Regions from separate parts of the Mesorhizobium sp. M9A.F.Ca.ET.002.03.1.2 genome, predicted to be linked through region 1. Evidence: riboswitches for the same ligand, from Rfam matches in the RefSeq annotation. Region 1 holds a riboswitch; the other holds the start of a gene.
The links. Region 1 has a riboswitch for thiamine pyrophosphate ahead of thiC (phosphomethylpyrimidine synthase ThiC). Riboswitches for the same ligand answer to the same signal wherever they lie in the genome.
Positions count from the first base shown of each region.

Region 2: another riboswitch for thiamine pyrophosphate. It lies ahead of thiB (thiamine ABC transporter substrate binding subunit); the one in region 1 lies ahead of thiC (phosphomethylpyrimidine synthase ThiC).

Region 1 covers NZ_CP034443.1:3,742,149-3,747,960, reverse strand. The annotation lists gene EJ066_RS17920 (site-2 protease family protein) at 1-335, shown strand, start outside; gene EJ066_RS17915 (TerC family protein) at 428-1,084, opposite strand; TPP riboswitch at 1,429-1,545, shown strand; gene thiC (phosphomethylpyrimidine synthase ThiC) at 1,646-3,475, shown strand; gene thiO (glycine oxidase ThiO) at 3,472-4,473, shown strand; gene thiS (sulfur carrier protein ThiS) at 4,442-4,639, shown strand; gene EJ066_RS17895 (thiazole synthase) at 4,644-5,417, shown strand; gene EJ066_RS17890 (thiamine phosphate synthase) at 5,414-5,812, shown strand, end outside.
Region 2 covers NZ_CP034443.1:976,627-982,438, forward strand. The annotation lists gene thiQ (thiamine ABC transporter ATP-binding protein) at 308-1,081, opposite strand; gene thiP (thiamine/thiamine pyrophosphate ABC transporter permease) at 1,078-2,697, opposite strand; gene thiB (thiamine ABC transporter substrate binding subunit) at 2,878-3,888, opposite strand; TPP riboswitch at 3,932-4,046, opposite strand; gene EJ066_RS04915 (thiamine diphosphokinase) at 4,148-4,792, shown strand; gene EJ066_RS04920 (ABC-F family ATP-binding cassette domain-containing protein) at 4,794-5,812, shown strand, end outside.

The DNA.
Region 1 (5,812 bases):
TCCCTGTCATCGACTCCGCTGGCCACCTCCAGGGATTGGTGACACGCGACGACATGATCCGGACATTGAAGGAAAAGGGACCCGCTGCACCGGTTACGAGCGCAATGCGCAACGATATCCCGAGGATACATTACCGCAAAAGCCTCGAGGAGAGCCTGCGGCTCATGCAGCAGTCAGACGTGCCTGCTGTTGCCGTCGTGGACAATTCCGAACGGCTGGTCGGGCTCATGACACACGAAACCATAGGCGAGATGCTTATGGTCCGTTCAGCCGTTTCAGATGCCTTCCGTTTTGGCCGTTTGCGTGGAGGCAAGCCGCGACTCACACGGATCTGAGCACGAGGGCGATGCGCCCTGTCGTCGGCACAGAGCTGGAAGTCGAGCACAGGCCGGAACGACGCTGTTCCGGCCTGCCTGCCTTTTGCGTCTTAAGAACCTGCGACGTGAGGCAGAAGTTCAAGCACACCGCGATAGATCATCTCGCCAGCTACGTAGAGGATGATCACCAGCCCGACATAGGCAATCCAACGGTACTTCTGAAGCAGGTTGGCAATGAAGCTTGCGGCAACGCCCATCAGCGCGACGGAGAGGACAAGGCCGAAGATCAACACGTTCGGGTGCTCGCGCGCGGCACCAGCTACCGCCAGAACATTGTCGAGCGACATGGAGACGTCGGCGATGACGATCTGCCAGGTTGCTTGCGCGAGAGTCTTGCGTGGAGCTTTGCCGGCCACCATGCCGTCGTAGTCGACGTCACTTTCCGAAAGCGCTTCGATCGCTTGTGCTTCCTGCCCATGGTTCTGCCGGAGTTCGCGCCACATCTTCCAGCACACCCACAACAGCAACACGCCGCCGGCCAGCAGTAGGCCGACGATCTGCAGGAGCTGGGTTGTCGCAGCCGCAAAGCCGATACGCAGAACGGCCGCCGCGACTATACCAACGAAGATCGCCTTTCTGCGCTGCTCCTTGGGGAGCCCGGCCGCGGCAAGGCCGATAACGATGGCGTTGTCGCCGGCCAGCACCAGGTCGATCATGATGACCTGCAAGAGAGCGGTCATTGCTTCGGGACTGAAAAATTCTGTCATAGGGCACCCTTGCGTTCAGCTAGGGGTGACCCGGCTTGCGAGCATGACCGTAGAGCAACGCGGACACCGCGTATGACAAGAGAAATGCCGCTACAGCTGAAGAAATCTCAAAGCCAGGCCACCCGGATTGGAATTCCAGTCCGACATCACAGTCCTGTTGGACTGCCAGAGGGGCCCGGCCTGGTAGCATTTAGCTAATTGCAGGAAGCGAAAAACTCAAGGCTGAATCGTGGTCCCGGCCTATGCGAGAATCAGGCCTCACGCTCGTGGCTGCACGAGACGGCTATCCCGCCGGTGGCAGGCCGAATGCCCTTGACAAGATGGCGATTGCCCGCTCAACTTGGTGCATTCACCAGGGGAGTCCCGGCAAGGGGCTGAGATACTGCTGGCTTTTGCGGCGCAGTGACCCGTTGAACCTGATCCAGTTCATACTGGCGTAGGGACGGTGCAAGCGCTTTGCGGGAGTTCATGCCCGAAAACCTGTAAGCAGGCAGGCCAAAGCGTCTTTTCATCCTTCCGGCACAGAACTGGGTCTCCAATGCATGAGCAAAGGAGCCTCAAATGAATGCCATTACCCCTGCGGTGTCGACAGGACCGCTGCCTGCCTCCAGCAAGATCCACAAACCCGGCACGATCCATCCGCAGATCAGGGTGCCGATGCGGGAAATCGCCGTCCATCCGACGGCCGGCGAACCGCCTGTCACCGTCTACGATCCGTCAGGCCCCTATACAGATCCAAGCGTCGAGACGCGTATCGAGAACGGGCTTGCCCGGCTTCGGCACGCGTGGATCAAGGCGCGCGGCGACGTCGAATTCCAGGAAGGTCGCAATGTCAGGCCGGAGGATAATGGGTTCGTGTCAGGCGAACGGCTGACGCCGGAATTTCCTGTCCGCCACCGACCGCTCAAGGCCAAGCAAGGCAAGGCTGTAACCCAGCTTGCCTATGCCCGCGCCGGCATCATCACGCCCGAAATGGAATTCGTTGCCATTCGCGAAAATCTCGGCCGCGAGAGCTTACGTAGCGGGATGCAGCGCGACGGCGAGTCTTTCGGCGCGGCGGTCCCGGACTTCATCACGCCGGAATTCGTGCGCGACGAGGTGGCGCGCGGACGGGCGATCATTCCCGCCAACATCAACCACCCAGAGAGCGAACCGATGATCATCGGCCGCAATTTCCTGGTGAAGATCAACGCCAATATCGGCAATTCGGCGGTCACCTCGTCGATGGCCGAAGAGGTCGAAAAAATGGTCTGGGCTACCCGCTGGGGCGCCGACACCGTGATGGATCTGTCGACCGGCCGCAACATCCACAACATCCGCGAATGGATCATCCGCAATGCCCCGGTGCCGATCGGTACTGTCCCACTCTACCAGGCGCTCGAAAAGGTCGGCGGCATCGCCGAGGATCTGACCTGGGACGTCTACCGCGATACGCTGATCGAACAGGCCGAACAGGGGGTCGACTATTTCACGATCCATGCCGGTGTGCGCCTGCACTACATCCCGCTGACGGTCGACCGGGTCACCGGCATCGTGTCGCGCGGCGGTTCCATCATGGCCAAGTGGTGTCTGCATCATCACCGCGAAAGCTTCCTCTACGAGCATTTCGAGGACATCTGCGACATTGCCAGAGCCTATGACGTGTCCTTCTCGCTCGGCGACGGCCTTCGTCCCGGCTCGATCGCCGATGCCAACGACGCGGCGCAATTCGCCGAACTGGAAACGCTTGGCGAGCTGACAAAAATCGCCTGGGCCAAGGATTGCCAGGTGATGATCGAGGGGCCGGGCCATGTTCCGATGCACAAGATCAAAGAGAACATGGACAAGCAACTCGAAGTCTGCGGCGAGGCGCCCTTCTACACGCTTGGACCGCTGACGACGGACATCGCGCCGGGCTACGACCACATCACCTCCGGCATCGGCGCGGCGATGATCGGCTGGTACGGCACGGCCATGCTCTGCTACGTCACGCCCAAGGAGCATCTCGGCCTGCCTGACCGCAACGACGTCAAGACCGGTGTCATCACCTACAGAATAGCCGCGCACGCCGCCGACCTCGCCAAGGGTCATCCGGCAGCGAAGCTCCGTGACGATGCGCTGTCGCGGGCGCGGTTCGAGTTTCGCTGGGAAGACCAGTTCAACCTGTCGCTCGACCCTGAAACGGCGCGCTCCTTCCACGACGAGACCTTGCCGAAGGAGGCGCACAAGCTGGCGCATTTCTGCTCCATGTGCGGGCCGAAATTCTGCTCGATGCGCATCTCCCATGACATTCGGGCTGAGGCCCAGAAAGAGGGCATGGCTGCGATGGCGGCGAAATACCGCGAGGGCGGCGATCTTTATATGGCGGTGGATGGCGAACCGCCTGGGCCGAAGGTGTCGGAGCCGTCATGAGGGTTCTGGTCAAAGGGGCCGGCGTCGCCGGCCTCGCCGCCGCCTTCGAACTCACCGTCCGCGGTGCTGCGGTAACCATTGCCGAGATCCGGCATGGCCTTGGCGGCAACGCATCATGGATGGCCGGCGGCATGCTGGCGCCCTGGTGCGAGCGCGAAAGCGCCGAGCGGCCGGTGCTGGATCTCGGCCGCGACGCCTCCGACTGGTGGGATGCGGTGCTGCCGGGTCATGTCACGCGGGCCGGAACGCTCGTTGTGGCGATGCCGCGGGATGCGGGCGAGCTTGACCGGTTCGCAAGTCGCACGTTGGGGCATCGGCGTGTCGATGAAGACGAAATCGCGCTCCTGGAGCCCGATCTCGCCGGCCGTTTCCGTCGCGGGTTGTTCTTCCCGGGCGAAGCCCATCTCGATCCACGCCGTGCCATGGCGGCGCTGCATGAAAAGCTCGCCGGAAGCGGCGTCGAGTTCCGCTTCGGAGTGGCTGCCCAGCACATGACGGGATTCGACCGCGCGATCGACTGCACGGGAATGGCGTCTCGCGATGACAGGCTTCGCGGCGTTCGCGGCGAGATGCTGATCCTGCATGCGCCTGATATTTCGCTGTCGCGCCCGGTCAGGCTGCTGCACCCGCGCTTCCCGCTCTACCTAGTGCCGCGCGCCGACCACCATTTCATGGCGGGCGCAACGATGATCGAGAATCTGGTCGCGGGACCGGTCACGGCGCGCTCGATGATGGAACTTCTGAATGCCGCCTATTCGGTTCATCCCGCCTTCGGCGAGGCCGCGATCGTTGAGACGGCCGCCGGCATTCGCCCGGCCTTTCCCGACAATCTGCCGCGCGTCCAAACGAGCGGGAAGACCATCGCGATCAACGGGCTCTACCGTCATGGTTTCCTTCTGGCTCCCGCCATGGCGCGCCGGGCGGCCGAGCTTGTTTTCGATTCAGACAAACCAGTGGAGCTTGCCGATGAAACTAACGGTCAACGGCGAAGCGCATGAGATCGCCGCCGCCACCCTGGCGGAACTTCTCGCCGCGCTCGACTACGAGGGCAATTGGCTTGCAACGGCCGTGAACAGCGACCTGGTGCATGCGATGGAGCGAGCACGGTTCCAGTTGAAGGACGGCGACCGGATCGAAATTCTCTCACCCATGCAAGGGGGCTAGTAACGTGCTCGAGCTTTATGGAACCAAGCTTGCGTCTCGCCTGCTTCTCGGCACCGCACAGTATCCCTCGCCCGCCATTCTTGCCGATGCGATCAAGGCATCCCGCGCATCCGCGGTGACCGTGTCGTTGCGCCGCGAAATGGCAGGCGGCAGGGGTGGAGAGAAATTCTGGTCGCTCATCCAATCGCTGCGGCTGCACGTCTTGCCCAACACCGCCGGTTGTCACTCCGTCAAGGAAGCCGTCACCACCGCGAAGATGGCGCGCGAGATCTTCGGCACGAGCTGGATCAAGCTCGAGGTGATCGGCAATCATGACACGCTGCAGCCTGACGTCTTCGGCTTGGTCGAGGCCGCGCGAATCCTGTGCGAAGACGGTTTTGCCGTATTCCCGTATACCACGGATGATCTCGTCGTCGCCGAGCGGCTGCTGGAAGCCGGATGCAGGGTGCTCATGCCCTGGTGCGCGCCGATCGGTTCTGCGCTCGGACCGGTAAATATCACCGCGCTCCGCTCGATGCGCGGCCATTTCCCGAATGTTCCGCTGATCGTGGATGCGGGCCTCGGCCGCCCATCTCACGCGGCACTCGTAATGGAGCTCGGCTTCGACGCGGTGCTCCTCAACACGGCGGTGGCCAAGGCCGCCGATCCGGTCGGCATGGCGCGCGCGTTCGGCAAAGCAGTCGATGCCGGCCGTGAGGCCTATTGCTCGGGCCTGCTCGAGCCGCGCGACGTCGCCGTCCCATCGACGCCGACAATTGGCCGCGCTGTCTTTCAATGAAACTCGATCCTTTTTATCTGATCGTCGACAGCGCCGCCTGGATTGAAAGGCTGGCGCCGCTCGGCGTCAGGCTGGTGCAGCTTCGCGTCAAGAACCTGGACGAGACTGCGCTGCGCGCCGAGATCCGCAAGGCGAAGGCCTTGTGCGCCCGTTACAAATGCCAGCTCATCATCAATGACTTCTGGCGGCTGGCGATCGAGGAGCGCTGCGATTTCATTCATCTCGGGCAGGAAGATCTGCAAGCGGCGGACCTCACCCGGATAAGGGCTGCGGGCCTCCGTCTCGGCCTCAGCACGCACGACCATCGCGAACTCGAGACAGCCCTAGCCGCCAGACCTGACTATATCGCGCTCGGCCCAATCTATCCGACCATCCTGAAGCAGATGAACTGGGCG
Region 2 (5,812 bases), 2.8 Mb from region 1:
TGCCAGCGCCACGGCAAAGCCGGCCAGCGCGAGGAAGCGCGCTAGCGGATTCCTTCTCACTCTGTCGGTGCCGGTCGGCAGAATAGCTTCCTTTCGGGTCTCGGCACACGACACGAAAATCGGGTATCGATTTTCAGAAAGATCATGCGCAAAATCAAACTGCCACAGCGTCCTTCGCGCCACCAGCATGCGTGGCAAAGTAGTGGCAAATCACACCCTATGCCGGACCAGTATCGGAGGACCTAGCCACACTACTTTGACCATGGCAAGCAAACGCCACATCGCCTGTAGCCGGTTTGACCGTAAATTATGTCCGCTTCCGGGCAATATCTCGTGATCCGCCGCCAAACGAACCTGCGCCGATATAGCGCCGGAAGGCTTCCGGTCCAGCCTTGGTGAAAAAATCGGCCGCGGCACCCGTCGCGACAACCGTGCCATTGTCCAGGAACACCATATCCTGGCCGATACGGCGCGCATCTTCCGGTTGGTGCGTGACGAACAGCACCGTCATGCGCCGCTCCGCATGGACGCCAGCCACCAGGTCGAGCATGTCGTCGCGCAGGGCCGGTCCGAGCGAGGCGAAGGGCTCATCGAGCAAGAGCACCGGCCGGTCGCGCACCAGGACGCGGGCGAGCGCGACACGCTGCCGCTCGCCGCCGGACAATTCGCGCGGCAGGCGCTGTTCCTTGCCGGCAAGGCCGACGCGCTTGAGCGCCACGGCGACTGCAGCATGGTCGGTCTCGGTCAGCCTGAGCGACGGCGAGCGGCCTAGCCCGACATTTCGTTCGACCGAAAGATGGGCAAAGAGATTGTTCTCCTGGAACACCATCGACACCGGCCGCGCCGAAGGTGGTCTGGCGCCGACATCGGCGCCGCTGATCAGCACGCGGCCCGATCGCGGCGTCTCGAAGCCGGCGACCAGATTGAGCAGCGTCGATTTTCCCGAGCCGCTCGGCCCCATGATGGCGGTGATCTTCGAAGCGGCGAACTCGACATCGAATAAGAACGGCGCTTCGCCATAACTGAACGAGACCTTTTCCAGCCGTACGGCCGTACCGTTTTCCGAGCTGTCGTGCGTCATGGTTTTTCTCCCCGTCCCAGCCAGTTCGTGGCCAGGACTAGCGCGAGACAGACCAGACCGAGCAGCAACGCCAGCCCTGCGGCGTCCATCGTGCGATAGCTGCCCATGCGCGCCAGCAGGAGATAAGGCAATGTCTGCAGGGAATCGCTGCCGAACAGGGCAATAACGCCGAGATCGCCGAGCGACAGCGCCATGGCAAAGGCGAAACCGGTGGCGAGCGGCCGCCGCAGCGGCGGCCAGTCGACCAGCCGGAACCGGTTCCACCCCGTAATGCCAAGCAGCAGACAGAGCCGTTCGTGGCGTTCGCTCGCCGCATCATAGCCGGGGCGGATGGCGCGGATGGCAAACGGCATCGCCATCACCGCGTTGACGGTGACGACCATGACAGGGGCGATGGCAAAGACGTCGCTGACAGTGCGCAGGAGCAGAAACCAGCCGGCGCCGATGACGATGGGCGGCACGACGAGCACGAAGCCGGCGCCGGTATCGGTGGCGTGTTCGAGTAGCGTCCTGGCGCCGACGCGACGGTTCAAGGCCAGCGCCCGCCGTGCCATGACGAGCGACAGCGACAGCGCCACCGAAAGCAGCGCCGCCAGCAAGGCGAGCACGGCGCTGGTCAGCGTCGCTTGCCGCACCACGCTCTCGCCCGCCAGCCGGCCGAGATCGGCGCCAAGGCCTGACGTCACCGTGGCCGCCATCGGCCCGGCGACGAACAGCAATGCCAGAACGATCAATGCGGCGTTCAGCACGGTCTCGGCGATGCCTGGCGAAAGATATCGGCGCGGCGCCACCGGCAGGTTGGCGTCGCCGACAGTGTTGGCGCCGAGCCGCATCAATGCCAGCACCACGACGAAGGTCAGCACGATCTGCAACAGCGTCAGCGTCACCGCGCGGGCAGGATCGAAATCGAAACGCAGCGCCTGGTAGATGGCGACCTCCAGTGTCGTCGCGCGCGGCCCGCCGCCCAGCGTCAGCACGATGGTGAAGGACGTGATGCAGAGCATGAAGACAAGCCCGGCGACCCCCGGCAGTGCCGCGCGCAGCGTCGGCCATTCGATCAGCCGGAAGGCAGGCCTGGCGCCCATGCCGAGCTGGCTCGCCAATCGCCACTGGTCGGCCGGCACTGTCCCCAGTGCTTCAAGGAACAATCGCGTAGCCAGCGGCAGATTGAAGAAGACATGGGCGACGAGGATGCCGGACAGGCCGTATATGCCCGGCCAGCCCTGACCTCCAATCGCGGTGAGCACGCCGGCGAAATAGCCGGCACGGCCATAAAGGGCCAGAATGCCGAGCGCCGCGACGATGGCCGGCAGCGCCAGCGGCACGGCGAAGAGCTGCAGGATCAGGTCGCGGCCAAAGAAGCGCGGATGCCGCGACAGCGCCCGAGCAACCAACAGCGCCGGCACGACGGAAAGCAGCGTCGACAGCAAAGCCTGCCACAGCGTGAAACGAGCGACGCGCAAGAGGTAGGAATCGAAGGCCGAAGCGGCGCCGGACGGGTCGCGTGTGCCTTCAAGGATGAGCCCGGCGAACGCTCCGCCGATCAGCAGCGCAATAGCGTCAAGCGCGATGATGCCGGCGATGACGCGAGAGTCAGGAGGGGGTGCGTGCGGCACTCTGGACCACCTGACACGGGACCGTTCTTTGACTGGTGTCTAACGAACGTCGCGTTCCTTCGCGCCCCCCTCTGTCCTGCCGGACATCTCCCCCACAAGGGGGGAGATTGGCGGGAGATGTCCGGCAGGACAGAGGGGGGCGCCGTAGAGCGGTCATCTCACGAGATTTGCCTGCAAAGACTACTTGCTCATCACCGACAACCATTCGTCGACCCAGGCCTTGCGGTTGGCGGCGACCTCTTCGGGGCTGAACATCAACGTCCTGGTCGGCTTGACGAGCTTGTCGAAGGCCGGATTGAGCGGCTTGTCGGTCTTGCCGGCCGGGAACATCCAGTTGGTCTCGGGGATGACATCCTGGAATTTCGGCCCGGTCATGAAAGTCAGGAACTGTTCTGCCAGCGGGTTTTTGGCACCCGTGGTGGTGATGCCGGCCACCTCGATCTGCAGATACTCGCCCTCCTCGAAGGGCGCCGCCTGGTAGCGCCCGGTGTTTTCGGCGACCATGTGATAGGCCGGCGATGTGGTGTAGGACAGCACCATTGGCGCCTCGCCCTTGGTGAATAGGCCGTAGGCCTCGCTCCAGCCCGGCGTCACTGTGAGCACCTTCGCCTTGAGCTTGGCCCAGGCTTCCGGCGCCTTGTCGCCATAGACCGACCTCACCCACAGCAGCAGGCCGAGACCAGGCGTCGAGGTGCGCGGATCCTGGATGACGATCTTCTCATCGGCATTGCCCTCGACCAATTCCTTCAGGCTCTTCGGCGGGGTTTTCAGCTTTTCGGTGTCGTAGACGACGGCGAAATAACCGTAGTCGAACGGCACGAAAACATCGTCGCTCCAGCCGCCCGGCACATTGACGTCGGTCACCGCACCATGCGGCGAAAACAGGCCGGTGGCCTTGGCTTCGGCCGTCAGATTGGTGTCGAGGCCGAGCACGATATCGGCCTTGGTGGCGGCCCCTTCCAGCTTGACGCGGTTGAGCAGCGCTACACCGTCAGCGACCGCGACAAAATCGAGAGTACAGCCGCATTCCGCCTCGAAGGCCTTCTTCACCGCGGGGCCAGGACCCCAGTCGGCGGTAAAGCTCTCATACGTGTAGACGGTGAGCTTCTCCTGCGCGGATGCCGGCCCGCCGGCGAGAACGGACGCCGCAAGGAGCACTGCTGAGACAAGAGAGTAAAAAAGCGTGCGCATCGGCGCCTCCTTCGTTCGCATTGAAAGGAATTGAGGCGTCGGGTTTTCCGAAACGTCTAATCCCTCCGCCGGTACAAACCGGATCAGGTTCAGCGGGTTGGCGTCGTTGCCTCTCAGCCGGTCCGCGAAGATCGCGTCCAGCACCCCGTTAGAGCGTTTCGACACATAGGGCCGGCCCAAGTGCGACGCAAGCGGAAGTTTGCCGGGCACGCGGGCGCGGCCTTCCGTTTCGCAAGCGGGGCTGGTAAGGGCCACGCATATGAGCGCATTCACCATCCTGCTTGGCGGCGATCTTATCCGCACACCACTGCTCGACCGCCAGGTCGCCGGCACACGCGTCATCGCCGCCGATGCCGGCATCGGCCATGCCCGGACTTTGGGCGTGACGCCGGAACTCTGGGTCGGCGACTTCGATTCCGTCCCGGCGGATTTGCCGGACGATCTGACCGCCGTTCCCCGCCATGTGTTTCCGGCAGAAAAGGACAGCACCGACGGCGAACTGGCCATCGCCGCCGCGCTCGAACGCGGTGCGACCAGCCTCGTGCTCGCAGGTGCGTTCGGCGGCAGGCGCATCGACCACGCATTCCTGCATCTGGCGCTCAGCCTGCGACTGGCGGAAAGCGGGACGGACGTGCTTTTGACCAGCGGGGCGCAGGAAGGCATCCCCTTGCTTCCCGGAAAGGCCGGCTTCGACTACGCCGACGGCACGCTGTTTTCGATCCTCGACTTCTCCGATCTTACCGGCCTGACCGTCTCCGGCGCCAAATGGCCGCTGAACCATGTCGAGGTGGCGTTCGGCTCGTCGCTGACCCTTTCCAACGAGGTCAAGGGCCGGCTCGAAATCGCGCTGGACAGCGGCCGCGCGCTGTTGCTCGCCCATCCTTTTCCCTTACCCGAAAGCTGACATGGCGCCGCCGCTTCTCAATCTCGACGGGATAAAACTGACCTTCGGTGGCACGCCGCTGCTCGACGGAGCGGAACTGACAGCGTCGGCCGGCGACAAGATCGCCCTGGTCGGCCGCAACGGCTCGGGCAAGTCGACATTGCTCAAGATCGCAGCGGGATTGATCGAGCCGCAGGACGGCGAGGTGTTCCGCCAGCCCTCTGCGACGGTGCGCTACCTGCCGCAAATGCCCGACATGGACGGTTTCGCCAGCGTCCGCGCCTATGTCGAGGCGGGACTCGGACCTGCCGACGATCCCTACCGCGCCACCTATCTGATGGAACATCTCGGCCTGTCCGGCGAGGACCGGCCGGACGACTTGTCCGGCGGCGAGGCGCGCCGCGCCGCCCTTGCCCGCGTCATGGCGCCGGAGCCCGACATTCTCCTCCTCGATGAGCCGACCAACCATCTCGACCTTTCGGTCATCGAATGGCTGGAGGAGGAGCTTGTCCGCACCTCTTCCGCGCTGATCGTCATCTCGCACGACCGCCGCTTCCTCGAACGCGTGTCGCGCGCCACCGTCTGGCTCGATCGCGGCCAGACCCGCAGGCTGGACAAGGGCTTCGGCCATTTCGAGGAATGGCGCGACACGGTGCTGGAGGAAGAGGAGCGCGAGCAGCACAAGCTTGGCCGCCAGATCGTGCGCGAGGAGCACTGGCTGCGCTACGGCGTGACGGCACGACGCAAGCGCAACATGCGCCGGCTCGGCGAATTGCAGACCATGCGCCAACGTTTTCGTGGCCATCGGGGCGCCGAGGGCGCGGCGACCATGGTGGCCAGCGACGCGGCCGAATCCGGCAAACTCGTCATCGAGGCCAAGAACATCGAGAAGAGCTTTGGCGACCTCACGGTGGTCAAGGGCTTCTCGACCCGCATCCAGCGCGGCGACCGCGTCGGCCTGGTCGGGCCGAACGGCGCCGGCAAGACGACGCTGCTGAAGATGCTGACCGGCGAATTGAAGCCGGACTCAGGCACGGTGCG